4 regions of the Streptomyces sp. NBC_00078 genome follow, and region 1 is predicted to be linked to each of the others. Evidence: riboswitches for the same ligand, from Rfam matches in the RefSeq annotation. Region 1 holds a riboswitch; each other region holds the start of a gene.
The links. Region 1 has a riboswitch for cyclic di-AMP ahead of OOK07_RS20125 (M23 family metallopeptidase). Riboswitches for the same ligand answer to the same signal wherever they lie in the genome.
Positions count from the first base shown of each region.

Region 2: another riboswitch for cyclic di-AMP. It lies ahead of OOK07_RS37535 (M23 family metallopeptidase); the one in region 1 lies ahead of OOK07_RS20125 (M23 family metallopeptidase).
Region 3: another riboswitch for cyclic di-AMP. It lies ahead of OOK07_RS25870 (transglycosylase SLT domain-containing protein); the one in region 1 lies ahead of OOK07_RS20125 (M23 family metallopeptidase).
Region 4: another riboswitch for cyclic di-AMP. It lies ahead of OOK07_RS04130 (C40 family peptidase); the one in region 1 lies ahead of OOK07_RS20125 (M23 family metallopeptidase).

Region 1 is NZ_JAPELX010000001.1:4,303,535-4,311,340, reverse strand. Features, by position in the region: gene OOK07_RS20155 (alpha/beta hydrolase) at 1-274, opposite strand, end outside; gene OOK07_RS20145 (GTP cyclohydrolase II) at 769-1,404, opposite strand; gene OOK07_RS20140 (MarR family winged helix-turn-helix transcriptional regulator) at 1,547-2,062, opposite strand; gene OOK07_RS20135 (dihydrofolate reductase family protein) at 2,159-3,292, shown strand; tRNA gene OOK07_RS20130 (tRNA-Met) at 3,354-3,427, shown strand; cyclic di-AMP (ydaO/yuaA leader) riboswitch at 3,787-3,944, shown strand; gene OOK07_RS20125 (M23 family metallopeptidase) at 3,955-4,980, shown strand; gene OOK07_RS20120 (aldo/keto reductase) at 5,196-6,137, shown strand; gene OOK07_RS20115 (PrsW family intramembrane metalloprotease) at 6,186-7,541, opposite strand; gene trmB (tRNA (guanosine(46)-N7)-methyltransferase TrmB) at 7,613-7,806, opposite strand, start outside.
Region 2 is NZ_JAPELX010000001.1:8,085,551-8,093,356, reverse strand. Features, by position in the region: gene OOK07_RS37580 (MBL fold metallo-hydrolase) at 1-615, opposite strand, end outside; gene OOK07_RS37575 (hypothetical protein) at 738-869, opposite strand; partial or broken gene OOK07_RS37570 (thiamine pyrophosphate-dependent enzyme) at 1,154-1,255, shown strand; gene OOK07_RS37565 (hypothetical protein) at 1,265-1,387, shown strand; gene OOK07_RS37560 (thiamine pyrophosphate-dependent enzyme) at 1,384-1,566, shown strand; gene OOK07_RS37555 (glutamate dehydrogenase) at 1,563-2,741, shown strand; gene OOK07_RS37550 (TetR/AcrR family transcriptional regulator) at 3,120-3,740, shown strand; gene OOK07_RS37545 (SGNH/GDSL hydrolase family protein) at 3,859-4,644, opposite strand; partial or broken gene OOK07_RS37540 (hypothetical protein) at 4,788-5,227, opposite strand; gene OOK07_RS37535 (M23 family metallopeptidase) at 5,308-6,234, opposite strand; cyclic di-AMP (ydaO/yuaA leader) riboswitch at 6,237-6,397, opposite strand; gene OOK07_RS37530 (alpha-galactosidase) at 6,793-7,806, opposite strand, start outside.
Region 3 is NZ_JAPELX010000001.1:5,504,738-5,512,543, reverse strand. Features, by position in the region: gene OOK07_RS25900 (ABC transporter permease) at 1-719, opposite strand, end outside; gene OOK07_RS25895 (ABC transporter ATP-binding protein) at 706-1,680, opposite strand; gene OOK07_RS25890 (LolA family protein) at 1,764-3,008, opposite strand; gene OOK07_RS25885 (DUF3455 domain-containing protein) at 3,272-3,451, opposite strand; gene OOK07_RS25880 (polyprenyl synthetase family protein) at 3,484-4,494, opposite strand; gene OOK07_RS25875 (hypothetical protein) at 4,905-5,099, shown strand; cyclic di-AMP (ydaO/yuaA leader) riboswitch at 5,583-5,757, shown strand; gene OOK07_RS25870 (transglycosylase SLT domain-containing protein) at 5,761-6,243, shown strand; gene OOK07_RS25865 (HAD family hydrolase) at 6,250-7,062, opposite strand; gene OOK07_RS25860 (NAD(P)-binding domain-containing protein) at 7,195-7,806, opposite strand, start outside.
Region 4 is NZ_JAPELX010000001.1:881,823-889,628, reverse strand. Features, by position in the region: gene OOK07_RS04145 (carbohydrate ABC transporter permease) at 1-194, opposite strand, end outside; gene OOK07_RS04140 (carbohydrate ABC transporter permease) at 191-1,096, opposite strand; gene OOK07_RS04135 (ABC transporter substrate-binding protein) at 1,093-2,427, opposite strand; gene OOK07_RS04130 (C40 family peptidase) at 3,491-4,846, opposite strand; cyclic di-AMP (ydaO/yuaA leader) riboswitch at 4,903-5,077, opposite strand; gene OOK07_RS04125 (DUF5997 family protein) at 5,294-5,698, opposite strand; gene OOK07_RS04120 (LysR family substrate-binding domain-containing protein) at 5,757-6,518, shown strand; gene OOK07_RS04115 (hypothetical protein) at 6,627-7,451, shown strand; gene OOK07_RS04110 (permease) at 7,531-7,806, shown strand, end outside.

The DNA of each region.
Region 1 (7,806 bases):
CGAACGTCCAGCCGCCTCCGTGGAAGTGCAGGTACACGCCGTCAACGTGCTCCGGTGCGAAGACTCGTATCTTCACCCCGCCCTCAACGACGCGGTCTTGGCCCTGCCGCAGTCGCACCGGTGGCGTGTCGCCGCCAAGCCGGTTACGGCGCAGGGCGGCCAGCGTGGTTGCATCGGGAGTCTCCTCGCGCGCCGGACGGCTCGCGGCCGTGGCCTCGAACTGCTTGTTGAACGCCAGAGTCTCGGCCAGGCAGTCCTCATCGGTGATCGTCATCCGTCGACCATCGCAGCCATCCGCGACAACCCCCTGTCACTGTTTACCGGTGAACCGCGTCACACTCCCGTTGTACTTCCTGCCGCACCACCCTCCAGCCCTGCTCGTGCCAATCCCCGCTGAGTGACGGCTGGATGGGGCGAGGCGTCCGATCAACGCGGGGAGGCCGGGACGGCACAACTGGTCAGGGTCCGGTGGCTGTCTGACGACCTCAGGCGCGGCTGCCCGTGAGGGTGGCCGACGAAGGGCTGGGCGGCGTCGACCAGACGGGCGGCCCGGGACTGCTCGGTATGCGTCTGCTCGGTATGCGCGGACGGGCAGCCGCGCTGGACGGGACCATGGAATGGAAGTGTCCAGCCCGGACGCCGGGCCGACGGTGATCGACGTGATGCTGCCGCGCGCGGGATGACGGCGCCCGATACGGACAGACGGGACGATCCAACGGCGCCGTCCCGAACGTAGATCGTCAGCCGTCAGCCGTCAGCCGTCAGCCGTCAGCCGGCGCTGAGTTCCGTCAGTTCGCCCAGCGGCAGCGTGTGCTGGGTCTGGAGGACCTTGGCGCGCAGGTAGCGGACGTTGTGGGCGGTGGTGAAGACGCCCGTGGGGACGCGCTCGTGCACGTCGATGCCCAGGTCGCGGAGCTGACCGGCCTTGTCGGGGTTGTTGGACAGCAGGTCGAGGGTGTCGATGCCGAGGGCGTGGAGCATCTGCGCGGCCGCCGTGTAGTCGCGGTCGTCCTCGGGCAGGCCGAGGGCCGCGTTCGCCTCGTACGTGTCCAGGCCCTGGTCCTGCAGGGCGTACGCGTCCAGCTTGTTGTAGAGGCCGATGCCGCGGCCCTCCTGGCGCAGGTAGAGCAGCACGCCGCCGCGGGTCGCGATCCGCTCGACCGCCTCGCGCAGCTGCGGGCCGCAGTCGCAGCGGGCCGAGCCGAAGACGTCGCCGGTGAGGCACTCGGAGTGCAGCCGGACCAGCGGGACGGGGCCCGGGTCGCCCAGGACGACGGCCACGTGTTCCTGTCCGTCGGTCAGGCCGTGGAAGGTGACCAGTTCGGCGTCGACGCTGTAGCCGTCCTGGAAGCGCAGCGGTACCCGGACGCGGGCGCGCGGGGTGGCGGCGGGGAAGTCGGGCATGCGGGTTCTCCCGGGTGGGTCCGGTGGACGTCTGCTTGAGCAGTCCTGCTTCCGCAGTCCTGCTTCAGATTTGAAGCAGTTCTACGGTCCCGGACACTACCCCATGCTTTAAATTTGAAGCAACACGTTTACCGGGACTGGGTCACGAACAGGGCGGCGACGACCGCCGCCGCCACGGCACCTCGTCGGGCGTGGGCCGGCTGCCCCCCTCGTCGAGGGCCCGCGCGACCCCCGAGAAGATCTCCTCCACCTGCTCCACCTGTTCCTCGGTGAGGTGCTCGAAGAGCGAGGCGCGCACGGTCTCGACATGTCCGGGCGCGGTGCGTTCCAGCACCGCCATGCCCTCGTCGGTGAGTGCGGCGATGCTCCCCCGCTTGTCCCACTTGCAGTTCTCGCGCCGGATCAGACCGTCCTTCTCCAGCCGGGACACCGCGTACGTCAGCCGGCTTCGGGTGATCTTCGTCCGCTCGGCGAGATCGGTCATCCGCAGCCGCCGCTCGGGTACCTCGGAGAGATTGGCCAGGATGGAGTAGTACAGGTGCGGCATGCCGGCGTCCTGCTGGAGCTGCCGGTCGATCGCGTCCTCCAGGAGGTGCGCCGCGGCGATGTACGCGCGCCAGGCGCGCTGCTCCTTGGAGGTGAGCCAGCGAGTCGTCATAGCCCCAGTGTAGGTTTGTTTCAAACTTGAACCAAGACCCACCCGCCCGAGCCCGCCCTGCCTGTCCGAGCCCGCCGCCGAGAGTGAGCGCGACCGATGCCGTACCCCTACGTCCTGCTGTCCGCCGCCGTCTCTCTCGACGGCTACCTCGACGACGCCGGCCCCGAACGCCTCCTGCTCTCCTCCCCGGCCGACTTCGACCGTGTGGACGAGGTGCGGGCGTCCGTCGACGCGATCCTCGTCGGCGCGGGCACGATCCGCGCCGACAACCCGCGGCTGCTGGTCAACTCGCCCGAGCGCCGGGCCGCCCGCATCGCGGCTGGGAAGTCGGAGTACCCCCTCAAGGTCACCGTCAGCGGCTCCGGCGACCTGGACCCGGACGCGAACTTCTGGCACACGGGTGGCGAGAAGCTCGTCTGCACGACCGACCAGGGTGCCCGGCGGGCGCGCGCACTCGGCCTCGCCGCCGACGTCGTCCCGCTCGGCCCCGACCTCGACTGGCGGCGGCTCCTGGAGCATCTGCACGACGTGCGCGGCGTACGGCGCCTGATGGTCGAGGGCGGCGGCACGATCCACACCCAGTTCCTCCGGCAGGGCCTCGCCGACGAACTCCAGCTCGTCCTCGCCCCCCTCTTCGTGGGCGACCCGGACGCTCCCCGCCTCTTCGGCCCCGGCGCCTACCAGGGTGGCCGCCTGCGCCTGACGGAGACCCGGCGGATCGAGGACGTCGTTCTCATGCGCTACGAGCCCACGGCCCCCGGTGCCGGCCCGCTCCCCGCCGCCGCCGACCGCCACTGGCTGGCCCTCGCCTGCGAGCTGGCGGCGCAGTGCCCGCCCTCCCGCACGGCCTTCAGCGTGGGCGCGGTGATCGTCGCCGCCGACGGCACGGAGCTGGCCCGCGGTCACTCGCGCGAGGGCGGCGACCCTGTCGTGCACGCCGAGGAGGCGGCCCTGGCCAAGCTCGACCCGGCGGATCCGAGACTCGCGTCGGCGACGGTGTACAGCAGCCTGGAGCCCTGCGCCCACCGCGCCTCCCGGCCCAGGCCGTGCGCGCGGCTGATCCTCGACGCGGGGGTGCGGCGGGTGGTCACGGCGTGGCGGGAGCCGGACACGTTCGTCACGGAGGCGGACGGGAGCGGGCTGCTGGCGTCGCGGGGCGTCGAGGTCGTCGTACTGCCGGAGTACGAGGAGCAGGCCAAGGCGCCGAACCGGCATCTCCCGGGTTCGTGACCCACGGTCGTGACCGTGGTTCTGAGCACCCCACGGATGGCGTATGCTGGTTACACAACGACGCGGGGTGGAGCAGCTCGGTAGCTCGCTGGGCTCATAACCCAGAGGTCGCAGGTTCAAATCCTGTCCCCGCTACTCAAGGCTCAGGGCCGGAATCCAGTAACTGGATTCCGGCCCTGAGTGTTTTCCCGCTTCCATGCCTCTCCGTGGGCCTCTCCGTGCCTGTCCGTGCCTTTCCGTGTCTCCCCGCCCTTCCCTGACGCGATGTCACCGAGTGTGGTCGAGCGACCGCCCTCCGCATAACAACTGACATACCGTCAATACCTGTGTGGATCCTGAGGTCTGGCCAACTCGCCCGTTTATGGCCGTTCATGGGCCCTACGTCCAGACCAAGAAGCATTAATGATCAAGCGGAACAGCTGGAAACGGCACCCCGGGTCTATTAACGTTCGATAACGCAGCGCGGTCGTCCCAGCCGTCACAAGAGACGGCTCCGTGCGCACGCGCCGAATCCCGCAAGGGAACCGGGGAACCACCACCCTGGGGTGAATCGCGCTGAAGCCGCCGTGAACGTACGGCGGGTATACGCGCGTAGGAGACCTTCCTGCTCCGAACCCGTCAGCTAACCCGGTAGGCGAGAAGGAAGGAAGGAGCACGCCTACGTGGCGTCCAACCCGCCTGCCCCGGCAGCACCGTTCGTGCCGAGTACCGAGCCCTTCGGCTTTGCCGGCCCCCGCACCGACGAGGGCCCGTGGGAGGAGTGGAACCCCACCGAGGAGTCCCTACCGCCGGTGCGCGGCCGGCACCGTGTCTCCAAGCAGCGCGGCGGGGGACTCGCCCGCAGCTCCACGGTTCTCGGCGTCGGTGTCATAGCCGCCGTCGGCGCGGGCGGCATTGCCAGCGCCAACACCGGCAAGCCCCCGGTCTCCATCTCCCTGCCCGATCTGCCTTCTGTGGGCGGCGTGTTCGGCGACTCCTCGCACGCCTCCAAGGGCTCCGCCACCGCCCTCAGCACCGTCGGCGTCAGCTCCGACGACACCGCGCAGGGCGCCGCGGACGCCGGTGAGGCGCTGCGCAACCGCATCATGGCCCAGGCCGAGAGCCAGCAGGTCCAGGTCGACGGCAAGGCCCGGTCGGCCACCGAGGCCGTCTTCGCCAAGCAGGTCGACGACGCTGCCGCCCAGGCGGAGAAGGCGGCCGTGGCCAAGGCGCGGGCCGCGAAGGAGAAGGCCGAGGCGGAGGCCAAGAAGAAGGCCGAGGCCGCCAAACTCGCCGAGCTGGCCAAGCAGTTCAAGCTGCCGGTCGTGTCGTACACGATCACCGGTACCTTCGGACAGGCCGGCTCGATGTGGTCCTCCGGCTACCACACGGGTCTCGACTTCGCCGCCCCCACGGGCACGCTCATCAAGGCCGTCCACAGCGGTACCGTCACGGAGGCCGGCTGGGCGGGCTCGTACGGCTACCGCACGATCATCACGCTCGACGACGGTACGGAACTCTGGTTCTGCCACCAGTCGTCGATCAGCGTGAGCGTGGGCCAGAAGGTCGGCACGGGCGATGTGATCGGGCGTGTCGGCGCCACCGGCAACGTGACCGGTCCGCACCTGCACCTCGAGGTCCACCTGAACGGCCAGGCCACGGGCATCGACCCGATGACATGGCTGCGCAGCAAGGGCCTCACCCCCTGACCTCGCTTCTCCCTGACCTCGGCTTCTCCCTGTTCTCCCTGTTCTCGCTGTTCTTTCTTTTCCTCGTGATCCCGGCAGCCCTGACGGCATACCCCAGACGTCAGGGCTGCCTTTTTTCCGCTGTCCAGCCGCTGGAATGGGTGACTCCGCTTGTTTACGGGGATTTTGCGGCCGCAGCGGAAGATCGCCCTCCGACGCGGGCGTTGACGCACTACATGACTTCTCTTCGCAAGCTCGGCTCCTCCGGCCTGGAGGTCTTTCCCCTCTCCCTCGGCGGCAACGTCTTCGGCTGGACCGCCGACGAGGCCACGTCCTTCGCCGTGCTGGACGCCTACGCGGCCGCGGGCGGCAACTTCGTCGACACCGCCGACTCCTACTCGGCGTGGGTCGACGGCAACAAGGGCGGCGAGTCCGAGACGATCATCGGCAAGTGGGTCAGGGCGCGCGGTAACCGCGACGACGTCGTCATCGCGACCAAGGTCAGCCAGCACCCCGAGTTCCCGGGCCTGACGGCCACCAACATCAAGGCCGCCGCCGACGCCTCCCTGAGCCGCCTCGGCACCGATCACATCGATCTGTACTACACCCACTTCGACAAGCCGGAGGTGCCGGTCGAGGAGATCATCGGCGCGCTCGACGAGCTGGTGAAGGCGGGCAAGGTGCGGCACATCGCCGCGTCCAACATCTCGCCCGAGCGGCTCCGTGCGTCCCTGGAGTTCTCCGACCGTGAGGGCCTGGCCAAGTACGTGGCCGTCCAGCCCCACTACAACCTGGTCTCGCGCGACACGTACGAGGGCGAACTCCAGGACCTCGCCGCGCGGTACGGCCTGGCCGCCGTCCCGTACTTCGCCCTTGCCTCGGGCTTCCTCACCGGCAAGTACCGGCCAGGTACGACGGTCCAGAGCGCCCGCGCCGGTGCCGGCAAGCACCTGGACACGGAACGCGGCCGCAGTGTCCTGGCGGCCCTCGACGAGATCGCCGACGCCCACGGGGCCCCGGTGGCGACGGTCGCCCTGGCCTGGCTCGCGGCCCAGCCGACGGTCATCGCGCCGATCGCGTCCGCGCGGACGGTGGAGCAGCTGCCGGCCCTGCTGGGGGTGGGGGAGCCGACGCTCACCGAGGCCGAGGTAGCGCGGCTGACCGCGGCGTCGGCCTGATCCTCCGAGATACAGGGGCGGTACCGGTCCTGTACCGCAGTACGCGCTCTACGTCCGGTACGGGTTGTACGCGGGATTCGGCATCGCCGGGTACCCGTACACCCCGTACATCGCCCAGGGCGCCGGCGCCACCGGCACCGGAGGTGCTGTCAGGCGCGCCGCGTAGTCCAGGGCCGGGCGGGCCACCTCACGCCGTAGCCACAGCTGGTGCAGCAACTCCTGCTCCCTGACGACGAAGTCGGCACCGGCGCGGCCACGGCGCCCCCGGTGCCGCAGGAACGCCAGGGAGGTCGCGTACGCCTCGTACTGCGCGACCGTGCGGGCCGCGGGCCTGCCGAGGTGGTGGGCGGCGTAGTCGCGGGCCAGCCGGCGCGCCCGCATCGAGCCGAGGGCGTACGGCTCGGCGGGGGTGAGCCAGCCGGCGACGGCGTAGGCGGGCAGTTCCTCGCGCACGGTGCGCAGTTCGCGCTGGCGCGTCCAGATGACCAGCCAGGTCAGCAGGCCGAACGCGGGGACCATGAAGGCGGCGTAGACGGCGAAGAACCCGTACTCGCCGAACGTCGACGAGCCGTTCCAGATCGCGTGCATGCTCATGGCGAGCAGCAGGCCGGAGAGCGGGACGAGGACCCGCCGCAGGTGCTGGCGCTCCGCCGAGAGCGCGGCGACGCCGAAGCCGATGCCGGTGAGGACGGTGAAGAGCGGATGCGCGAACGGGGACATGACGATCCGCACGAAGAACGTCGCCGCGGTGACGGAGGCGATGCCGCGGTCGCCGGTGAGCTCGTCGCTGCCGAAGGCGGTGCCCAGGTAGAGGATGTTCTCGGTGAACGCGAAGCCGGTGGCGGTGACGCCGGCTATGACGACGCCGTCGACGATCCCGGTGAAGTCCCGTCTGCGGAAGAGGAAGACGAGGAGGACGGCGGCGGCCTTCGCCGACTCCTCGACGATGGGCGCTATGACCGTCGCGCCGAGCGTGTCCGCGCTGGACGGATCGGCCGTCGCCGTCGCTATCCACTTCGTGGCGAAGCTGTTCGCGACGATCGCTATCAGCGCCGCGGCGCAGGCCCCCCAGGCGAAGGCGAACAGCAGATTGCGCCAGGGGCCCGGGTCGACGCGGTCGAGCCAGCGGAAGGCGGCTATGAGGAGGGGGACGGGCAGGACGGCCAGCCCGAGTCCCACCAGGAACCCTTCGGTGCCGGTCTGTTCACGTACCAGGGCCAGGATGACCAGCCCGGAGAGCGCGAGCAGGGTGCTGAGGGCGCCGTACCGCACCCTCCCCCAAGCCCTCGACTGCGCCCGGCCCAGGGGCCCTCGACGCTGCCACCAGTGCGCATGCGTGGGCGCACCGCCGGCGGGGCCACCGGGGTGCGGCGGATACGTCGGGTACGGGGGACTGGTGGCCACGGCATTGACCCTAACGAGGGAGGGCGCCGCCCGCGACGGTATGTCGGTTCGCCCGCGGGGCCGAGGGGGCTTCAGACGCCGGTGGGGGGCTGTTGGTGATGCTGTACGCGACGGAAGAGCAGGTCGTTCACGACATGTCCCTTCTCCAGACCCTGGCCCTCGAAACGGGTCAGCGGCCGGAAGTCGGGACGCGGCGCGAAACCGCCGTCGGGCCGTGTGTTCTCGAACCCCGGGTGCGCGGTCAGCACGTCGAGCATCTGTTCGG
Region 2 (7,806 bases), 3.8 Mb from region 1:
CTCGTGCCAGTCCAGCTCGCGCACGCGGTCGGCCGAGACACCCCAGTACTCGAGGTGGGCGCCGACGCCGAGGGGCACGGCGAACAGCGTGTCCATGCCGGCCAGAGCCTTGATGGTGGGCAGGTCCAGGTGGTCGTAATGGTCGTGCGAGATGACGACCACGTCGACCGGACCGAGCGCGGCGAGCGGCAGCGGCACCGGGTGCAGCCGCTTGGGCCCGACGAAGGAGAACGGGGAGCAGCGCTCGCCCCACACGGGATCGAAGAGCACCCGCTGACCGTCGATCTCGGCGAGCACACTGGAGTGCCCCATCCAGGTCAGCCGCAGTCCGGTGGCCGGCGGCTTCGTGATGTCGGCGAGCGTGGTGGGGTGCACCGGCACGGTGCCCCTGGGGGCGCGCCGGGGCCGCTCGTCCTTGTCGAAGAAGACCTTCGCCAAGTCGACCGTCGAACCGGAGGGCCGCGTCCGGGCGGTGCCTCCGGGATTCTGGAAGACCCCGTCCTTGAAGTGGGGCGATCTGCGGATGCGCGCAAGGCGCTCACCGCTCGGGTCCGCGCCGAAGGCCGCGGGCTGCAGCGCGCGGAGCCCGGAGCTCAGGGAACGGAAACCGGACACGGTACCTCCAGGTGGAGTGGGTGAGGCATTCCATTATGGTCGGCGCCTCCGACAACACCTGTGCCGTCCGGGCTCGGCGGCCACTTTCCAAGGAAAGCCCAAAGATGCGGCAACCAAGGCCTCTACGAAGTAGAGGTCCTCTTGCCGCTCTCCCGGCTCACCCCGCACACCGCCGTGCCCACCTCCCGCAGGAACCGGGCCCACCGCTTGGTGAACCGCGGACCGTCGGTGTCCATTCCCTTCTCGATGCGCACCGAAGGCTGCTGATGATCCGTTCAGCACGTTGACAGGGTGTGCCCCCGCTTCCGATACTGAATTGCCATTCAGTACGATTCAGTAATCGTCAGTCGGTGAGCAACCCCCGCGGCCTGATGGAGGCACCATGTCCGCCCTTCTCACCGATCTGACGCCACGAGCGACGAGCAGCACGGCATCATGGAGCTGACGTGCGTGTTCGCACGCGAGGAGGTCCGCCCACGCGGTCCCGGCCTCCGAGTGACCGGCTTCGGCACCCCCGGGCTACACACTTCCCGCCGCGATCGGCGCCAAGGTCGCGCGCCCCGGCCGACAACTGCGGGCGCTCAGCGGCGACGGCGGGCTGCGGTTCACGGCGCAGGAACCGGCCACCGCGATACAGCTCCGACTCTCCTTGCCCATAGTGGTGTTCGACAACGGCGAGTACGGCGAGTACGGCGAGTACGGCGAGTACGGCGAGTACGGCGAGTACGGCGAGTACGGCGAGTACGGCGAGATCCGCGACGAGATGAGATGAGAGCAGTCGTGGACACCCCCACCGCGATGGACCTCCCGCCGGTCGACCTGACGGCCCTGGCCCGCGCCTACGGCGGCCGCACGCGCGCGTGCGGCGCCGAGGAATTCCGCCGCGCACTCACCGAGGCCCTCGACACCCCCGGACCCACCCTGGTCACCATCCGCGAGGAGATCGCATGACCGCCCCCCTGATGTCGCTCACCTGGACCGATCACCTCACCGGCCGCCAGGGATTCCTGGTCGTCGACCGGCTGGTGCGCGGCGTCTCCAGCGGCGGGCTGCGCATGCGCGAGGGCTGCACCCTGGACGAGGTCACCGGGCTCGCCCGCGGCATGACCATGAAGGAGGCGCTGCATTACAACCCGGAGGGCCGCTACGTCCCCCTCGGAGGCGCCAAGGGTGGCATCGACTGTGATCCCCAGGACCCGGGGGCGTACGCGCTGCTGGTGCGCTACCTGCGCGCCATGAAGCCGTACATCGAGAGCTTCTGGACCACCGGAGAGGACCTCGGCCTCACCCAGGACCTGGTGGACCGGGCGGCCGTGGAGGCGGGTCTGGTGTCGTCCATCCAGGCCATGTATCCGCTGTTGGACGACGAGGCGAAGGCGCGGCGGCGGCTCGCGGACGCGTTCGCGGTCGAGGTGGACGGCATCGGCCTGGACGAGTTGGCCGGCGGCTGCGGGGTCGCCGAGTCGGCGCTGGCGGCCCTGGACCGGGCGGGCGTGCCGTATACGCGGACGCGGGTCGCCGTGCAGGGCCTGGGCACGATGGGCGGGGCCACGGCACGCTTCCTCGCGCGCGCGGGGCTCACCGTCGTGGCCGTCGCCGACATCAAGGGCACGATCGCCAACCCGGCGGGCCTCGACATCGAGGCGCTGCTCACCGCGCGGGACGCGTACGGCACCGTGGACCGCACGGTCCTGCGCCCCGACGACCGCGAACTGCCCGGCGACGCCTGGCTGTCGGCCGAGGTGGAGGTGCTCGTGCCGGCGGCGGTGTCGTACGCGATCGATGTCGCCAACCAGGAGCAGATCAGAGCCCGTTGGATCGTCGAGGCGGCCAACATGCCCGTCCTGCCCGAGGCGGAGGAGCTGCTGGCCGCGCGCGGGGTGACCGTGCTGCCCGACGTGGTCGTCAACTCCGGTACGAACGCCTGGTGGTGGTGGACCCTGTTCGGCGACATCGGCCCGGACGCGGAGGAGGCGTTCGCTCACACCCGCCGCTCGATGCGCGCCCTGATCGAGCAGATGCTGGCCCGCGCGGAGGCCGACGGAACGACCCCGCGCGCGGCAGCGCACGCCATCGTCGCGGACCGACTGCCGGTGATCGCGGAACGGTTCGGCTGGTACCGATGACGGCGGCCCGCCAACCGCGGTCCCCGGCCCTCTTCGGCCCCCGCCCTGTCAGACCCCGGCTGTGGAAGGCCTTCCACCGGGAGGAAAGGCCGCTGGCCGGTGAAGGACTCCGGCAGTGAGTGCGCCCGCTGCCCGCCGGCCCGAACCAACCCACGGCTTCATGGCCGACGAACGGCGCACCGCCCTGAGCGGATGCGGGATGCGGGATGCGGGATGCGGGATGCGGGATGCGGGATGCGGGATGCGGGATGCGGGATGCGGGATGCGGGATGCGGGGAGTATGACGCGGCGATCGCGTGGCCTGATCCGTACCCGGCCGAACTCGCCAAGTAATGGCCTCGCGCGGCACCGTGAGCGGCGACGGAATAGGGTGACCGCGTGGCGAGAGTGCGGTTGAGCGTGGCCGAGCGGCGCGAGGAGCTACTGCGGGCCGCCATCGGGCAGATCGAGGCGCGGGGCGTGGCGGCGGTCAGGATCGCCGACGTGGCCTCGGCGCTCGGCGTGAGCAACGCGCTGGTGCTGTACCACTTCTCGACGAAGGAGAAGCTGGTCGCCGCGGCGTTCACGTTCGCGGCCGAGGACGACCTCGGGCATCTGCGTAAGCTTCTCGGCCGCCGGACCACGGCGCTGCGGCGGCTGCGGTCGGCGGTTCGCTGGTACGCGCCGACGGGCCAGGCCAAGGGCTGGCGCCTGTGGATCGAGGGCTGGGCGGCTGCGCTGCGCGAGCCCGCGCTGCAGGAGGTCACGCGGGACCTCGACAGGGAGTGGAAGGCTGCGATCGCCGAGGTGATAGCGGAAGGCGTGGCCGCGGGCGAGTTCCGCTGCCCGGACCCGCAAGGTACGGCTCTGCGTCTGACGGCCCTGCTGGACGGGCTCGCCGTTCAGATGACGTCGTACGCCGGTGCGGTGTCGCGCGCGCGAGCACAGGAGTGGGTGGAGGAGGCGCTGGCGCGGGAACTGGACCTGGAGCGGGCGGCGTTGACCACCTCCGAGCAGTGAGCCCCCCGAACCGGGCGGGGCTCACTGCCGACAGACGAATCACTCTCGCGCCTTCGGGCAACCGCACGATGGAGCGACCCGAACGACCGGACAACCCGCACACCACCGTCCGCCGCGCTCAGGCGACCGAGGCGATCCGCATCTTGATGTCGTCCGGCGACAGCGCGCCCTTCGCCGTGACGTGGTCCCCGGACGACTCACCGCGCAGCCGACGGCCGATCCACGGCACCAGGTACTCGCGCGCCCAGTGCACGTCGTCCCGCCGGACGTCGAGGGTGCCGCGCGGCGGGAGCAGCGGCCAGGGCTGGTCCGGATCGGCCGGGACCTCCAGGCCGAGAACCTGCCCGGCGCGCAGCGCCACGCGCGTGTGCCCCTCGGGCGAGAGGTGGAGCCGGTCGTCGTCCCAGGCCCGGCGGTCCTGGACGGTCTTCAGGGACCACAGGTCGAGCACGGGGCAGCCGTACCGGTCGGCGACAGCCCGTACATGACCGTTGTAGGTGGCGATCTTGCCGCGCAGGTGCTTGAGCACGGGAACGTTACGGGTGTCGAAGCCGGTCGTCACCATGACGGTGCCGACGGCTTCGGTGAGCCGGATGATCGCCCGCTCGAAGCGCTCGGCGACCTCGTCGGGGTCGGTCCCGGGCCGGATGATGTCATTGCCGCCCGCACAGAAGGAGACCAGGTCCGGCGCGAGCTCGATGGCTTGCGGAACCTGGTCCTCCACGATCTGGTCGAGCAGTCTGCCGCGTACGGCGAGGTTCGTGTAGCCGAAGTCGCCCTCGGGCCGCCGGTCCGCGAGAAGCACCGCGAATCGGTCGGCCCAGCCGACCATCGCACCGTCGGGGCCTGGATCGCCGACGCCCTCGGTGAAGCTGTCCCCCACCGCAACGTACGACCCGATCACTGATCTGCTGTCATTCTTCGAATCGTCTGCCACATCGACCATGATTCACCTTCGAATGTGACCTACGCGACCGTAATAAAGGGTTGACGGACGGTGAGATAAGCCACGTCTAAGTGTTGGTCAAGCCCGGAATAACCCTCCGATCAGGGATGTTGAGAGGCGAACCGTGAGGCTCTGAAGTCGCGGACCGGGAAGTGGCTCCAGGTGTTCCGGAAGGCGAAGCGCCCGCTCGTGTACGGCTGCGGATCGGCACCGGACTCCAGCCTCGCCGGCGAAACGGCTAAGCCGCGTCGTGGAGTTCGTGTTGGTGCCGTAGCCGGCGTCGTACGTCGTGAGGTGGTCGTGGCCGCTGCCTGAACCAGACCGTGGCGTCTGCGGGAACGTCCACGTCCAGGAGCTCGCGGAAGGCGGTGACGGCACCGCCGTTCTCCAACTCGACGACCCACTGCGCGAGTCCGCGGGGGAAGTCGTCGCGGGCGATGAGGCGGCCACAGGGCGGGGCGCCGACAGTCGGCTCGGGGGTGAGGGCGGCAGCTCCGGCGGAGAGGCGGAGCCGGACGCACCGAAGGCCGGACCCGGGGATCGGGGTCCGGCCTTCGGCGGCGTGTCGGGCGCTACGTCCCCACGCTCTGGCGAAGCCGCGCGGGGGTGGTCGGCGGTGGGTCAGCCGACCGCTACGCCCTTGGACCGGAGGTAGGCGACCGGGTCCACGTCGGAGCCGTAGTCCGGCGTGGTGCGGATCTCGAAGTGCAGGTGCGGGCCGGTCACGTTGCCGGTAGCGCCGGAGAGGCCGATCTGCTGTCCCTCCGTCACGGTCTGGCCGGCCGAGACGGAGAGCTGGGAGAGGTGGCCGTACTGCGCGTAGTAGCCGTCGGCGAGCTTGATGACGACCTGGTTGCCGTACGCGCCGCCCCAGCCCGCGGAGACGACCGTGCCCGCACCGACGGCCTTGACGGGGGTGCCCGTCGGGACGACGAAGTCGACGCCTGTGTGGTACCCGCTGGACCACATGCTGCCGGCCACGTGGTAGCCGGTGCCGATGGTGGCGCCGGACACCGGGAGGGTGAAGCCGGTGGAGGTGCCGGTGGACTGGGAGGTCTGCGTGGCGGTCGTCTTGTTCGAGGACGAGGACGCCTTGGGCGCGGAAGAAGAAGACGAAGAAGACGGCCGGGACGACGACTTGGTGGTCGTGGTGGCCTTCTTGCCGAGCGTGAGCTTCAGGCCCGGGTGGATCAGCGCCGGGTCGTCGCCTACGGCCCGGCGGTTGTCCGAGTAGAGCTTCTTCCAGCCGCCGGTGACATGCTGCTCGTCGGCGATCTTCGAAAGGTAGTCGCCGCCCCGCACCGAATAGGTCCGCACGCCCGCGTGGTGCGCGGCGCTCTTCTTCTCGGCCGCCTTCTTCTCCACGACCGGAAGGGACTGGACGGCCTTTTGCGAAACCGACTGGGAAACGGACTGCGTTGTTGCGGCATGGGCGCCGGTCGCACCCATGAGCGGGAGTGCGAGTGCGGCGCCACCGGTACCGGCGACGGCGATGGAACGGGTGAAGCGCTGGGGCTTCGGACGGCGGTGCTTACCCTTCGCGGGCATGACGAATTCCTCTCCGGCGCCTACGAGGTGAGCTGTCGGGTGCGGGCTGGAGATGCCCGGCCGCGCTTATGACGCGGCTTTACCCCAAGCCGTTCCGGAGACCGGAACAGGCGGTGATACCTGTGGGTCCCCCGCTCCTGCCGTTCACGGGTGAGTTGTGCGGGCACCGGGCGGCGGCAGGATTGGGCGTCCGTCCGGATTGGTGGCGAACGTAAGCGACCGGGACGCAAAGGGACAAGCGATGGTTCCCTGCGAATACGTTTCTGTTGATCCCTTGAGAGAAATCCCGGTAACCGTGCGTGAATTTCGAGATCGCTCCTTTGGCCAATCCCCCTTATAAAGCACGTGAATTACGTGGACATGACGCGCCACGCTCGGTCACGAATATGACGCTCCTCACGCACCCTCAGCCCAGGAGTCCCCATTCCGGAGCGAGTTGGAATGAAGGCAAGCAAAATGGACCACAGGGGCGTGAAGAGGAAGGAAGATGAGCGAAAGTGAGCTAACGCGACCGAAGGCGCCGGAAGTCCAATCAAGGCACTAATTCGGACAGACGGGTCAGATGCGACGCAGGCGGAAAACTGCCGCGTCGAGGTCGCCGCGCAGCCCGGTGCGCAGTCCGTGATGCAGGAGTACGGCACCTCTGTGAACTTCGCCCGTTTCGCGGCATTCATACGACGCTGTCGGGTCGAGGCCCTGCAGTCGCAGCGCCGGCACGGGTTCCCCGTAGCTCTGTGCCTGAAGCCACGCGAGGACGACCGCCTCGTCGCCACGCACGTACTGCACCGCACTGAGCCCGCCCCGCGGCGCCCGCAACCGGTACAGGTCGCCCTGCTGCACAAGCGGACGGATCTCCTTGTAGAGAGTCACCCACTCGCCGGCCTCCGCGAGCTCCTCCTCGGTCCACTGGGCGAGGTCTCCGCCGACCCCCAGCACTCCGGCCATGGAGCTGACGAAGCGGAAACGCAGCGAGCTGACCCGCCCGTTGAGCTGGGTGTTGGGGCTGTCGGTGACCCAGGCTGCCATCACGCGCGCGGGGTGGATCTGGCTGAAGCCGTGCTGGATGGCGAGCCGGTCGAGCGGGTCGGTGTTGTCGGAGGTCCACACCTGGTCGGTACGGCTCAGGATCCCGAGGTCGATGCGGCCGCCACCGCCCGAGCAGGACTCGAAGGCAACGCCCGGGTGGGCCGCGCGCAGCCGGTCCAACAGTGCGTACAGCGCCCGGACATGGTCGATCCAGAGCCGCTGCGGGTAGGGGTCGTCAGGCCAGCCAGCGTCGGTGAAGCAGCGGTTGAAGTCCCACTTGACGTAGTCGATCGGGGCGCTGGACAGGAGCCCGTCGAGCTGCCCCCAGAGGTACTCCTGGACGTCCTCCCGGGCCAGGTTCAGTACGAGCTGATTGCGGAATTCCGTCCGCTTTCGTCCCGGTTGGAACTGTACCCAGTCGGGGTGGGCGCGGTAGAGCTCGCTGTCCGGGTTGACCATCTCGGGCTCGACCCAGATGCCGAACTGCATGCCGAGGGCGTGCACGTAGTCCGCGAGCGGCTTCAGGCCTTTCGGGAAGCGGTCGGG
Region 3 (7,806 bases), 1.2 Mb from region 1:
TACGGCTGTATCGCATGGAGTTGGGGGATCTGGTCGAGGATCTGGACGGTGATCAGCAGTCCGACGGTGGTCGCCATCGCCGCGATGCCGCTGCCGGTCAGCGTCGAGACGAACAGGCCGAGTGCCGCGACGCCGATGAGGGACACGGCGACGATCAGGGCGATCAGCAGGGCTCTGGCCAGGCCCTCGCCGAAGCTGATCTGTGTGCCGGAGATGGTCGTCAGGTCGCCGAGCGGGAAGAGAACCGCTCCGACCGTCAGCGCCGAGACCGCGACCACGAGGGTGGCGACCAGGCAGAAGGTCATCACCGTCGCGTACTTGGTGAGCAGTAGGCGGGTGCGGCCTGCGGGGGCGACCAGGAGATAGCGCAGGGTGCCCGAGTTCGACTCTCCGGCGATCGCGTCGCCCGCGACGACCCCGATCGCCATCGGCAGGAAGAACGGGAGCGTCGCGGCCAGCGCGGTGAAGACCAGGAACAGTCCGTTGTTGGTGATCTGCGAGATGAACGCCGGGCCCCCGCCGCCACCCCGGTCCCCGCCCGCGGACGAACCGTCGCTCGTCTCGATCTTGACGGCGATCCCGACCAGGATCGGCACGGCCGCCAGCACGGCCAGCAGCGCGAGCGTGCGCCAGCGCCGGAACGTGGTGAGCAGCTCGCTGCGCAGCAGCCCGAAGGTCCACAGCGGCCGTGGAGCGCGGATCGCTTCAGCCTGCGACATCGAAGCCCTCCCCCGTCAGTGCCACGAACGCGTCCTCCAGGGAGGCCCGCTCCACGCCGAAGCCGCGAACGCGGACACCGGCCGTCACCAGCGCGGCGTTCACCTCGGCGAGGTCGCCGTCCGGGGGCTCGGCGGTCACCCGGTCCTCGGCGGTGACGACATCGGCGGCGCCCTGCTCCTTCAGGACGCGGGCCGCGTCCACGGTGTCGGGGGTGGTGACGACCAGCCGGCCGCGCGCCCCCGCCGCCAGGTCGACCACGGCACCCTGGGTGATCAGGCGCCCCTGCGCCATCACCGCGGCATGGGTGCAGACCTGCTCGATCTCGTCGAGAAGGTGGGAGGAGAGGAAGACGGTCGTGCCGTCGGAGGCCAACTCCCGGATCAGGGAACGGATTTCGCGCATTCCCTGCGGGTCCAGCCCATTGGTCGGCTCGTCGAGCACGAGCAGTTTGCGCGGCTGCAGCAGCGCGGCCGCGAGGCCGAGCCGCTGTTTCATACCCAGCGAGTACGCCTTTGCCTTCTTGCCGGCCGCAGCCGCCAGGCCCACTCGCTCCAGCGCCGCCGTGACGCGGATGCGCCGGGTGCGCGGATCGGCGGTCGGGTCGGCGGCGTCGTAGCGAAGGAGGTTGTCGCGCCCGGAGAGGAAGCCGTACAGGGCGGGTCCCTCGATGAGGGCGCCGACGTGCGGGAGCACGGCGCGCGAGGCCCGTGGCATGGGCCGGCCGAGCACATGTGCTGTGCCCGAGGTGGGCTCGATGAGGCCCATGAGCATGCGGATGGTGGTGGTCTTGCCCGAGCCGTTCGGACCGAGGAAGCCGAAGACGCTGCCCGCCGGGACGGTCAGGTCCAGGCCGTCGACGGCGAGCTGTCCGCCTCGGTAGCGCTTGGTGAGCGCCCGGGTGGCGATGACGCTGTCACCCGGCTCGCTCTGTTCCGGCTCCGCGGCGGACGGCTCGTCCATCGGCTCCCTCGATTCATGCTCGTACGACCTCGTGCGGCGGTTACACACAGTGAGTATGAGTGGCCGCCGCGCAAGGTTCCCGGCTAGCCCGCGTTCGCCGCCTTCACCAGCGCGTCCTTGTTCACCGCGCCGACGTAGACCTTGCCGTCGTCGGTCATCAGGGCGTTGATCAGGCGGGTCTTGAAGACCGTGCCCGAGCCGAACTTGCCTGAGACCTTGTCGCCGAGCGAGTCGAGGAAGCCGCCGACGGCGCCGCCGCCGGCCTCGGAGCCGGAGGGCATGCCCTGGCCGCCGGTGTCGAAGGTGGCGATGGAGTTCCAGCCCTTGCCGATGACGTTCAGCCCGTCGAGACCCTTGGCGAGGCCCTCGTCCGGCTTCGGAGCCTTGTCGCTGCCCTTGCTCCCGTGCTCGGCCCGGCTCCCGTGCTCGGCCTTCCTTCCATGCTCGGCCTTGCTGTCCTCGGTGACCTTCGCGCCCTTGGGCACGGTGAAGTCGAAGGTCGAGGCACTCGGCCTGGCGAAGCTGACCTGGGTGAAGCCGGCGTCGATGACCGCGGCGCCACCGCTCGACGGGGTCAGCGTGAACTTCAGCGGCAGCCCGGTCTTCGAGTCCACGGCCACGGTGATCTGACCGACCGTCGAACCGGACTGCTTCGGCTTGACGACCAGCCGGTACGCGTCACGGCCCGCGACCTGGGCGGTCCCCTGGACGGTCACCGACGTGGTGTCGTCGACCGACTTCAGGGCTTCCTCGGTAAGGCCCTTGGGCGTGGCGGGGACGTCTTCCTTCTGCTTCGCGCCCGCACTGCCGGCGGAGGTCGCGTGGTAGACCTCGTTCGACTGACTGTCGTAGCCCCAGACGTCCTTGCCGTTGTGGATGAGGCTGTACTCCGCCGCGTGCTCCAGCAGCGACACCTTCTGGCGGTCCGGGCCGTCGGCCGCGACACGCAGGGTGTGGGTACCGGTGGCAAGCTCCGTGAGCTTGGATGACGGGTCGGCGGACGAGCCGTCACCCGACCCCGCGGCGCCGGACGTCAGGCTGCTCTCGAGACCGCCGAGGTCCGGCAGTCCCAGATCCGTGCTGATCTTCACCGTGCCGGACATCTGCTGCACGTCCGACTTGGCGATCTTGTCGATGAGTTGCTGTGCGCTGATCTTCGGCAGGTCGGGGTCGCCGGAGCTGGCGAGGGCCGGGACGAGGCCGATGGTCGCCGCCGCCACCCCCACCACCGCGACCGGGACCACGTACCGCGCGGCCTTGCGCCGGCCCGCGCGCAGGTCGTCGGCCTCCCCGGCGGTCGTACTGTCGTCGGATTCGTACGGTGCCATGTGTGCACTACCTCCGTCGTCGGCGGCGGCTTGTCCAACTCTCGTGCTCTTGTTGTCCACCCCGAGCCGCCATTCTCACCCGAATCGGTGAGGAGTGGTGTTTTCCGTGGTTTCCATCTCACCAAATCGGCCAGGAAGAAGCGTCAGACCCGGGAGGCAACTCCGCGTACTCCTGGGGTATGACACGAGCGGGCGGCGCCTCCCCCGACCCGTAGGGGTCACGAGGGAAGCGCCGCCCTGGTGAGGCGGTGTCAACTACTCGATCAGCTCTGCAGGAACACGTAGTCCGCCTGGTAGGGGACGCGGACGATCGCGCCCGGTGAGCAGGAGCCGGACGGGGCGGCTCCGCCGAGGGTGTTGAGCCGCAGGATCTCGGCGGTGTCCGCGAGCAGGCCGTGGTGCTTGCCGGACCGGGTGGCCTTGTCCAGGCCTGTGACGGGCATCACACCGCTGTAGGTGCAGGTCAGTGGCGAGATCAGCCGGCCCGGTGCACCACGGCGTCGCACATCTCCATCAGCGCGAGCCGCGCGCCGCACTCAGGCAGCGGAGCCAGCGCCGCCCGCGCCTCCTCGGCGTAACGCACGGTGTCCCGGCGCGCCTGCTCCAGCGCGGGGTGCGCGCGCAGCGCCGTGAGTGCCTCCGCGAGCCGCGCATCGTCGCCCAGGTCGGAGTCCAGCAGCTCGCACAGGGCGATGTCCTCGGCCAGCCCCAGCCGCGCCGCCCGCTCCCGCAGCCGCAGCACCGGCATGGTGGGGATCCCCTCGCGCAGATCGGTGCCCGGCGTCTTTCCGGACTCGCGCGAGTCGGAGGCGATGTCGAGCACGTCGTCGGCCAGCTGGAAGGCGACGCCGAGCCGCTCCCCGTACTGCGTCAGCACGTCCACGACCGTCTCGTCGGCGCCCGACATCATGGCGCCGAAGCGGCACGACACGGCCACCAGCGAGCCCGTCTTGCCCCCCAGCACGTCCAGGTAGTGGCCGACCGGGTCCCGGCCGTCCTGCGGCCCCGCCGTCTCCAGGATCTGTCCGGTGACCAGCCGCTCGAACGCCTCCGCCTGAACCCGGACCGCCTCGGGGCCCAGGTCGGCCAGGATGTGCGAGGCGCGCGCGAACAGGAAGTCGCCGGTGAGGACCGCGACCGAGTTGCCCCAGCGGGCGTTGGCGCTGTCCACGCCGCGCCGCACCGCGGCCTCGTCCATCACGTCATCGTGGTACAGCGTCGCCAGATGGGTCAGCTCCACCACCACGGCCGACGGCACGATCCCGGGGGCGTACGGATCACCGAACTGGGCGGCGAGCATCACCAGCAGCGGGCGGAACCGCTTCCCACCCGCCCGCACCAGGTGCTGGGCGGCCTCCGTGATGAAGGGGACCTCACTCTTGGTGGCTTCGAGCAAACCTTCCTCGACGGCCGCCATTCCGGCCTGGACATCGGCTTCCAGAGCCTGGTCCCGCACGCTCAGCCCGAACGGCCCGACGACGGTCACGAGGGGTCTCCTGTCTGCTGGTGTCTGCTGGCGCTTACACGGTTTGTCGATAGGTCGCTGACATCACTCAAGTCAGCGTATCCGGTCACCTTTCGATCACCGATGCCGCCCACCCGTCCACCATGGGCGGTATTGGATCACGACCGGTATGCTTTTGATCACCTGATATAACCGGATATCTACAGACTTCCTCATCCCCTTCCCCACCGCCTCCCATCGCCTTGCCCACCGCCTTGCCTGTCGGCGTTTCCCGTCGCCTCCGAGGGAAGCGGCAGCCCCCGTCCCGGAGAGGCACAGGCATCGAATCCGGCGGCGGGCAGTCCCCTGAGGACGACCGCGCCCCCTTCGGCCGACCGAGGGTCTGCGCTCACCCTTTCCGGCACGACGGCCTGGGTATGCCGGCGGGAACCATGTCCGGCGCCTCCGCGACCTACGGCACCCTCGCCCATCCGGCCTCCGTCGCCGCCGGCCGGCTCGGCGCACCATGCACCCCGCCCTTCGAGGTCACCGCGATGAGCACGCACATCCGGACATCCTTCCCCTACGAGACAACCCTGGTGCAAGGCGGTCGTCGTGACGGTGCGCCCGACGGGCGACCGCTATGACAACGACGCGCACTACAGGGGAGGTTCCGTCCTCGCGGTGGAGATGCACGCGCGGGCGGCCGGCACGCTCGTCCGACACCCCGGATTCCCGGTAGGCCAGATGCGGCAGAGTGCACCTTTCGCCCTTAATGGGGTGGTGTACACCGCGGATGGGGAGGTGATCTTCCACCGAACCTGGAGGAAACGGATCCCATCGACAGTTGATTGACTATGAGTTGGGCCCATTGCCCGATTTGCCGCTGTCGCGGGAGCCAGTGAGTTGGGTCACGCCATCGCACGGGTCGACGGCCGTCCGGCTTCTGTCGTTTTCCCTTCACCCATACGCAAGTTGAAGGTTGGCAACCGCAAAGGATCTAGCGACCCATATGCCTCAGACCAAGGTCAATAGGCGTGATCTGTGAATTCGGCACTTGTTCCGGACATGTGCTCTCGCATACGTTCCCGGCCTGTCGGGCGGAACGCCGAATCCTGCCGCCGCCTGGACACAACCCATCGACGAACTCACTCGCACGGCAGGAGCGGGGGAACCAGGTAAGCGCCGGACCGGGCACCGTCCCGGACCGGCTAGGGGTGAAGTCGCGTCGCCGCAGGGCGGCGCGGCCGGGCAACTCCCGCCCGAACCCGACAGCTCACCTCGTAGGCGCCGGAGAGGAACCTCGCCATGCCTGCTGCCGCTCAGCACCGCCGCACCAAGAACTCGCGCCTCGCCCGCAAGCTCGCCGTCATCGGCACGGGCGCCGCCGTTCTCGCCCTCCCGATCATCGGCGCGACCAGCGCCTCCGCGGCTACCCCGACCGTGGCCACCGCCCGCTCCCTGGGCTACGCCGACAACCTCGACGGCTGGATCCGGGCCTCCCTGCAGGTGATGGCACAGAACGGCATCCCCGGGACGTACAACGGCATTTACCGCAACGTCATCCGCGAGTCCTCGGGCAACCCGGCCGCCATCAACCTCTGGGACTCGAACGCGGTAGCCGGCACCCCGTCCAAGGGGCTGCTGCAGGTCATCGACCCGACGTTCCTCGCCTACCACGTGCCCGGCACGGCGTACGACCCCTACGACCCGGTCGCCAACATCACCGCCGCCTGCAAGTACGCGGCCGCACGGTACGGGTCGATCGACAACGTGTTCGGCGCGTACTGAGCCGTATCACCCGCTTGGGAAAAGTCTTTCGAGGACGACGGCGATGCCGTCGTCCTCGTTCGACGAGGTGATCTCGTCGGCCACCGCCTTGAGTTCGGGATGGGCGTTGGCCATGGCGACGCCGTGGGCGGCCCAGTCGAACATCGGGATGTCGTTGGGCATGTCGCCGAAGGCGATCGTCCGCTCCGGTCCGAGTCCCAGGTGCGCGGCGGCCAGCGCGAGGCCCGTCGCCTTGGTGATGCCGCATGGCTGGAGTTCGACGGTCCCGGGTCCCGACATGGTGACGGTGGCCAGCGAACCGACCACCGAGCGCGCCGTCGACGCCAACTCGTCGTCGGACAGGTCGGGATGGCGCAGCAGCACCTTGCTGATCGGCTCGCACCACAGGTCGTCGCGCCGGTCGACCCGCACGGCCGGCAGGGTCGGGTGCGGCATCAGATAGCCCGGTTCGATGAGCGTGAGTCCCTCCACACCGTCCTGGTCGACGGCCGCGTACACCTGGCCCACCTCGGCCTCGATCTTGCCGAGGGCGGTCTCGGCCAGTTCCTGGTCCAGCGTGATGGACCACAGCAGACGGTCCGCGCCGGCGTCGTACACCTGCGCGCCCTGTCCGCACACCGCGAGCCCCCTGCTGCCCAGGGCATCCAGGAGCGGCCGCACTCTGGGCGCCGGCCGGCCCGTCACGACGAGGTGACGAGCGCCGGCCTCGGCCACCCGCGCGAGCGCTGCGAGAGACCGGTCGGACAGCGTGTCGTCGCCTCGGAGCAGCGTGCCGTCCAGGTCGGTGGCGATGAGTGCATATGCGGTGGGTGCGGCCATGATCAGAGAATACGGACAGGACGCCCCACCGACTCACCGCGAACCGGACGACCGCGGAGTGCACCGCCGTCCTTGGCCAACTCCTTTGTTCTTGTGGGCCCTTCACCGCCCGGTGGCGTCCGCGGCGCCCGCCTACCCGTGCGCTGAGGCCAGGTGTGCGGCGAGCCTCGGAGAGGCGAACTCCGTGCCGCACACGAAGCGCATCACGGGGCCGTACGACGACGCGGCCGGCAGGCCCGTGAAGTACAGGCCCGGGACCGAGGAGACGTACCCCGCGCCCAGTTTGGGCGCGCCCCGGCTCACCGCCAGACGTGTGCGCAGTCCGTGACCGAGGAAGTCCATCGCGGCGATGTCCACGCGGTATCCGGTGGCTGCGATGACGTGGTCCGCCGACAGGTTCTGGAGGCCACCCGCGTGCGTACGGACCGTCAGGGTCGGGCTGCCGTCGGCCGCGTCCGTGCGCACGATCCGGTCGACCTCGCTGACCTGCACCTTCCCCTCGAAGCGGTCGCGCAGCCACCAGGCACCGAGCGGGCCGAGGACGCGCCGCACCAGATAGTGGCGGGCCTCGGCAGGAAGGTAGCGGTAGGGGTGCGGGTAGTAGCTGAGGGCCCACAGGGACCAGGCGCGACCGAAGGGCGACTCGGGGCGCAGCTTCGGCTGCTTCCACGGCGGCGCCCCGAAGGCGACCCTGCCGCGGCCGCGGGACACCACCCTGACCTGCGCGCCCGCCTCCGCCGCCAG
Region 4 (7,806 bases), 3.4 Mb from region 1:
GCCGCGAAGATCGCCAGGGCTATCACGCAGAGCAGCACCCGCAGGGCCATGCCCAGGCCCGGCCTGTCGCTCCAGCCGAGGGCGGTGTCGAACCGCGCCGGGGTGGTTCGGGTCTGCTTGCCGCCCCGCCCTGTGGGGGAGACGGCGACCTCGTCGGACGGAGTGCGGACGGGGTCGAGGGCGGGTGCGCTCATCGCACGTCTCCCCTCTTGCGGAAGTAGTTGACCGTGACGGTGAGCAGCAGCGTCACGCAGAGCAGCACGACGGAGGCCGCGGAGGCGCCGCCCAGGTCGTTGCGGCTGAAGCCCAGGGTGTAGGCGCGGGTCATCCAGACATCGGTGGACCCGGCCGGGCCGCCGCCGGTGAGGACGTACACCTCGGTGAACACGCGCAGTCCGCGGATGGCGGCGAGCGTGAGGACGACGCCGAGGGCGGGGCGGATCGCGGGGAGGGTGATGTACCGCAGGCGCTGCCACAGTGAGACGCCGTCCATCGCGGCCGCCTCGTACAGGGAGCGGTCCACGCCTGCGAGCCCGGCGAGGATGATCACCATGTTGTACGGGGCCGCCATCCAGATGCCCATGACCATGGTCGCCCACAGCGCGGTGTCGGGGTTGTCCAGGAAGGGGACGGGACCTATACCGAGGAAGCCGAGGGCGCTGTTGACCAGGCCGTCGGAGGTCGGGTAGTACATCAGCCGCCACAGCTCGCCGACGACCGCGGTCGCGGTGACGACGGGCAGGAACACGGCCGTACGCATGATTTTCAGCGAGCGTGCCTGGCCCTCAAGAAGCAGGGCGAGCAGGAAGCCCACGAGGATCGCGCCGAGTGAGATGCCTACGCCCAGGACGAGGGTGTGGCCGATCGCGTCCTGGAAGCGGTGGTCGCTCAGTACGCGTGTGTAGTTGTCGAGGCCGACCCATTTGTCGCCGAGGAACGGCCGCACCTTGAAGAAGCTGAGCCAGATGCCCTTGCCCATCGGCAGAAACTTGAAGACGACGGCGAGCAGCAGTCCCGGGGCCAGGAACAGCCAGGGGAGGACGGCCTTCTTGCTCGGTCCTCTGCGCCGTGCGGGCGCGGTCACGGTAGCGGTCATTTCAAAAGGTCCTGGTCCTTGAGGTCACCGGCAAGGGTTTCGTTGAGCTCCTTGAGGCCTGAGCGGACGTCACTGCCGCAGTAGGTGAACAGGGCGTTGAGGCTGTCGGCGGTGTCCTGCTTGATCGGGGCGAAGTCGGGTGCGTTGGGGAACTGCTCGGACGCGGTCTCGTACGCCTTCTGTACGACGCTCCACCGCGCGTCGCCCCGCACCTTGGCCGCGTCCAGCGTGGAGTTGGTGGGGATGCGTACGACGGGCTGGTGGCCGTCGACGCTGGTCATGCCGATCTTCTGGCCCTCGGCGGAGACCAGGAACGCGGCAAGTGCCTGTTCCTGGCCGGTCTTTCCGGTCCGGGCGCCGAAGTAGACGTTCTCGCCCTCGGCCAGCACGTCGGAACCCGCCGGGCCGGCCGGGGCGGGCACGACCTCGTACGTGTTCTTGCCGGGCGTCGTGTCGAAGCTGGTGATGTTGTATGGGCCGGTCATGTACATACCGGCGTTGCCGTCCTGGAAGTTGGTGGCGGTACCGGTGACCGCGCTGACGGCGCCCGGCTGGAGGACGCCCCGGGCGCCGCAGAAGAGGTTGTCCTTCATCCAGGTGACGGTCCGTACGGCGGCCGCCGAGTCCATCGTGGGGCGGTAACGGCCCTTGCCGTCCGGCTCGATGATCTGCGCGCCGCCCTGCCACAGGAAGCCGGCACCCCACCAGGCGGCATAGCCGTTCATGGCGCTGCCCGGCGCGACGATGCCGTAGGTGTCCTTCTTGCCGTCCCCGTCGGGGTCGCGGTCGGCGAAGGCCTTGGCTACGTCGAGCATCTGCTGCCAGGTCGCAGGTGCCTTCAGGCCGAGCTTCTTCAGCCAGTCCTTGCGGATCATCAGGGTCATCGCCTGGCGGGAGTACGGGATGCCGTAGTGCTTGCCGTCCAGGCCCACGGTGGAGGACCACGACTTGGCGCTGATCTGGCCGTGGCCCGCGATCGACTCGGGATCGATCGGCTTGAGCAGCCCCTGGCTCTGGTAACTGCCCATCAGAGCCGTGTCGTTGATCATGACATCGGGCAGGTCCTTGGTGGAGGCCCGCGCCTGGAGCTGCTGGTCGAAGTTGACGACCGGCTGGTAGTCGATCTTGATGCCGGTCTTCTTGGTGAAGGCGGCGAAGATACGGTCGTAGGTGGCGGCCGAGTCCGGATCGCTGCGGGTCCACACCTCCAGCGTGTTCGGGTCGCCGGAACCGGTGCCGCCGGACCCGGAGCCACAGGCGGCCGTCCCGAACGCGAGCCCCGCGGCGGCGAGGGCGGCGGCCAGGCGGCGACGTCGTTGGCGATCGCCCATGAGCACCTCCGTTCATATCCATGAACACGTTTCATGGATCTAAATAATCGCCCAAGCTACGAATCGAGTCATCCAGATGTCAAGACATGGCTGAAATAATTCACGAGGCCTCCAGGCGCCGTTGCGACGGGGCGAACGACAGGCGAGCGCCTCGTCCTGACCCGCGGCGGGCGGGGCCCGTCCTGGCCCGCTGTGGGGAAGGCCGCGCCCTGTTTCACACGCGGCAGGCCGCCGCCACGGCCGTCCCGGCCGAGCGGCCGCGGCGTCTACGAGAACGGCCGTCAGCACATCTTGAGAGGGGGCTGCGCAACGTACGGTGACCACACAGCGAGAATCCGGCGCGCGCCTGCCTGGCCGGCGACTCATGGTGGCTGTACTTCCTGGAACTCGCACGGACCGCATCGCCAAGCCGGAGGCCGCGGCCGAGGCTGAGGTCGAGGCTGAGGTCGAGGCTGAGGTCGAGGCCGAGGCCGGTGTGCCGCTGTTCGTACGGCCCCTCCGCGGGATCCCCCTGACCTACGAGGCCGCCGGCGCACACCCGCACCGGACGCGGGGCGGACGTCCGCAGCGTCACGCCTACCCGCTCGGAGGGGTTCGCGTGACGGTCGTCCCGGCCGCGACGTTCACCTTCCGGTGTTCCCATCCGGACGTCGTCACCTTCCGCCCCGGCATCCTTCCCCGTCAGCAGGCAGGCCGGTGCGCGGCCCGGGCATCGCGGATGTCTCAGCCGCCCAAACGATGGGCCCGCAGCACGAAGTGCGGTTCGACCGCGCCGTCGTCGTCCCGGTAACCGCGATCGCCCCGTGCGCCCCTCCGCTCGGACTCGGCTCAGCGGGCACCGGCCGGCGTGAACTCTTCGGCATCGGCGTCCGGTTGGAGGGGCTCTCGGTCCGCCCCGAGCTGGTCTGCGACGCGCACGTCCCGCAGTACGAGTTCATACGCCCACCCGGTGCCCCAGCAGCGCGCGCCACAGGCCCAGACGATGCGCGGACGCCGACTTCCGTGGGCGGCCGCGCACTTCACCGGACTGCCGGTGTCCCGACTCGGCCGGCGTCCCCGACCCTCACGCCGGACGCACGGCGATCCGGATCGCGGCCTCCCCGGCGTTGTGGATCGACTCCTCGCGGATGACCGAGCCGGGACCGGGGGCGTGGATCATCAGGCCGTTGCCGGTGTAGAGGCCGACGTGGCTGAAGTTGTCGTGGAAGAAGATCAGGTCCCCGGGGCGGCTCTCGGCGAGCGGGATCACGGTGCCGGCGTTCGCCTGCTCGTGCGGGGTGCGCGGCAGGGTGACCCCCGCGGCCTTCCAGGATGCCTGGGTGAGACCGGCGTTGTCGTACGACTCCGGCCCGACCGCACCCCACAGGCACGGCCTGCCGATCTGGGCACGGGCGAAGGTCACGGCCCGGTCGGCCTTGGTGCCGACACGAGTCTCGACGACGGGGACTCCGGTGTCGAGGACGGAAGGCTGCATCCGCCAGTCGTCGGTTGCGGGGGCCCTGGTGTCGAGGGCGTAGGGCTGGAGGCGCCAGTCCTCGGCCGCGGGGACTCCGGTGTCGAGGGCGGAAGGCTGGAGGCGCCGGTCCCCGGCCGGTGGCACGCCCGTGTCGAGTACCGACGGCTGCTGCAGTCGCCATGCCTCCTCGGTCGCGCGGAGCGCCTGCTCCTCCCAGGGGGCGGCAGCCCGGGGGAGTTGGGGCAGTTGGAGCGGCTGGGAGGGGGCGGCCGTGAGCGGCGCCACGGACGTCTGCCGGGCGGTGTACCTGTACAGCAGCTCGCTGGCCGCCGCGATCTTGCGCTGGTTGTGCCGCTTGGAGCTGCGCAGCGACGTCTGCTTCGATTCGGGAGCGGCTGCGGGCGTGGCCATGGAAGATCCTTGCCGCTGTCCCGGTACGGCGGGCAGTGCCGCCGTGGGGGCGGCCGTCAGCTCGGCCACGGGACCCTGCTGGGTCTGGCCGGCGGGCAGCTCGAGCGCGGGCCGGGCGGCCGCCTCCAACTCACGGCCGGTGCGGATCTCAGGCGCCGGTGCCGGTGCCACGGCGCGCTCGGGCGGTGTCCCGGCCCGGCGGGCCGGCGTGCGCCGGGCGGGCGTACGGTCGGCCGGCAGGACGGCCGGGGCCGTCGGGCCCAGTGACGAGCGCGCCCCGGCGAACCACTGCCGGGTGATGTCGTCCGTGTCGGGATCCGGCGTCCGGCCACCGCTCGCCGGAACGCCGCGGCCCCGCACACCCGCCGACTGCGCCCGGGTGATGTTGTGGAGGCCGGTATCGGACTCGGCCTGGTCGTAGAGGCTGCTCACCCGCTGCCGGACGTCTTCGCGGCTGGGGCCCTCGTCCGCCTTCATCGGCGCGGCGTCGGCGGTCTGCGAGAACAGGGCCACCGAGGTGAGGGCCGCGGTCGCGAGAGCGGAGTTGCGCATACTGGGAAGGCCGAAGCCTCCGGGACGCGACGATCGTTCCGGCGCCATGGGAGCCGTACTCCTTCCGTACTCCGCCTACCGAGTCAGCTGTCGGGTTCGGGCGGTCGATTCCGGAAGGCATGCCCTACGGCCCTTGCCCTTGCGGGCGGTTGGGCCGATTCACCCCATCGTTCGGTCGGGTCCTCGGCTCCGGCTGCCGCAAGGGCACACCGGACTCGGCGGAGGCCGCGCGTCCCGACGGGGTTCGCCGGAAGGTCTCGTGCGGCCTGCTGCCAAACTAGCCAACTTGTGTGACTCGTGTGAAGGTTGGAGGCCGAAATGTCCGATACGCTTTTGTGACCTTCGTCGTGACGTTCCGTCAGATCCGCGGGTTGTGTACGCAGCGAATCCGGACGGCGACCGACCGTCGCGAACTGACGCTGTCGGCGGAAGAACTCGCGGACGAAGTCAGGAACGCGGTCCGTCGCTCTGCTGCTCGCGCTCGGCGTTCCGCTTCTTGATGCGTGCCCCCTCCTTGCGGACCTCGGCCTGGGTGGCACGCTCCTTCTGCAGCCACTCGGGCTGTTCCTGCTTCAGTGCGTCGATCTGGTCCGTGGTGAGCGGCTCGGTGACCCCGCCGCGCGCAAGGCCCGCGATGGAGACGCCGAGCTTCGCCGCGACCACCGGACGCGGGTGCGGCCCATTGGCCCGAAGCTCGCGCAGCCACTCGGGCGGCTCGGCCTGGAGCTGGTCGAGCTGGGCGCGCGAGACGACACCCTCACGGAACTCGGCGGGGGTGGCCTCGAGGTACACACCCAGCTTCTTCGCCGCGGTCGCGGGCTTCATGGTCTGGGTGGTCTGGTGCGACATCATGGTGCCCAGGGTATCGAGCGCGTTCGAGACCTCCGACCACGGCCGGTAGCCTGGCGGGGTGACAGGCACGGAAGCATCCCAGACGTTCCGGCTCGCGTACGTCCCGGGAGCGACGCCCGCCAAGTGGGTGCGGATCTGGAACGAGCGCCTGCCCGACATCCCCCTGACCCTCCTCGCCGTACCGGCCGCCGAGGCGTCCGGCGCACTGCGCGCCGGTGACGCCGACGCGGGACTCCTGCGGCTGCCGGTGGACCGTACGTTCTTCAGCGCCATCCCTCTCTACACCGAGACCACGGTCGTCATGGTCCCCAAGGACCACCTGATCACCGCGGCGGACGAGGTGAGCGTCGAGGACCTCGCGGAGGAGGTCGTCCTCCACCCGCTCGACGACGTCTTCGACTGGGACCGGCCGCCGGGAGAGCCCGCCTTCGAGCGCCCCGCCACCACGGAGGACGCCGTCGAACTCGTAGCGGCGGGCATCGGCCTCCTGATCGTCCCCCAGTCCCTGGCCCGCCTCCACCACCGCAGGGACCTCACCTACCGGCCGCTCGTGGACGGCCCCGGCTCGGGCGTCGCCCTGGTCTGGCCCGAGGAGGCGACCACGGACATGGTCGAGGACTTCATCGGCATCGTCCGCGGCCGCACGGTCAACAGCTCCCGGGGCCGCACGGCGACTGCGCCGGAGTCCCAGGACAAGGTGGGCGACACGGCCGCCGTCCGGCGCAAGCCCACGGCCGCCAAGACGACCGGACGGAACCCTCGCAGTGGATCCGGCGTCTCCAAGGGCGCCAAGCGCAGGAAGCCCCGCCGCCGGGCGTAGCCCCCGGACGGAGTGGTCTCGCCCTGCGCGGCGTGGGCCACTTCTACCCGGTCAGGGGGCGTTTTGCTTCGCAGCGGGATACGGTGCGTCGGCGGTGTTGCGGACAGGGTGCGCACCGCCGGACTGTTGTACGCCCGGGCAGACCGTTCCGGGCAGGGGCGGCTGCTTCGCGAAGCGTGGCGGGTGGCGGTGTTCCTGGGGCGCACGCTGCGGGGCGAGTGGAACGGCATCGTGGTCGATCCCGTGCGGCAACTCCGAAGGCGCGGGCTGCCCGCACTGTCCCTCGCGTTCGTGGCCGCACTCGGCGTCATCTTCTTCCACACGCTGGCGCAACGGCCGACGGGTGCCGTCGTGGTCCGGATTCTCGGCGGCGTCAAGGCCGACCTTCCGTGGTGGCTGGCCCTGCTGCGCACGCCGGTGTCGCTGTACGTCCCGGCCCCGGATCTGCCCGTGTGGGCGGGGATCACGCAGTTGTTCCTCGCGTTCGCGCTCGCCGAACTCGCACTCGGCCGGGCCAGGACGCTCGCCGTCGCGTACGCGACCACGCTGGCCGGCACCGTCCTGGCGCGCGTGATGATCGCGCTCGGTCCCGGCTGGGGTGGGCTGGGCCTGCCGCGTGAGATCGGGCAGGTGCTGGACACCGGACCCTCCGCGGCCGTGGTGGGCCTGTTCACCTATGTCGCCGTCGTCCGCCGCGCTCCCATCGTGTTCACGCTCACCGGCGGGTCCATGGTGTGGGAGTCGATCGCCGTACCCAATCTGGCCGGCCGGGAGCACCTGATAGCGGTCGGTGCCGCGATCGTCCTGGCCCTGTTCCACGGAGGCGGCCACAGGCGGCCGTCCGGCGGGGTCGTCGTGCCGGTCCTCCGGCGGAAGGCGCCGGCGGCGACATCCCGGCGCCCGTCCTCGGACGATCGCATCGCGGTCGGTTGAGCGCCGGGCGGCGTGTGCGCACCGTGCGGGGAGGAGGTCTGGCTTATCTTCGCCACGGAATCCGACATCCGGAGTAAAAATGCAAAAAACGGATGAACTGGTTGATGTGGCGCCCCCCTCGGTGATCGTCGCGCCGGACGCTCACCCGAGACGGCACCTCACCAGATGGCCCCCGTCCGTCGGCATCGCCACGGCGGCCGGCCTGGTGGCGGTGCTCGTGCTCACCGGCGGAGGATGGCTGCGCCAGCCCGCTGTCGCGGCCTGGCGCACGGTCTGTCTGGCCATCACCGTCCAGGCGCTGCCTTTCCTTCTTCTGGGTACGGCCCTGTCGGGGGCGATCAACGCCTTCGTACCG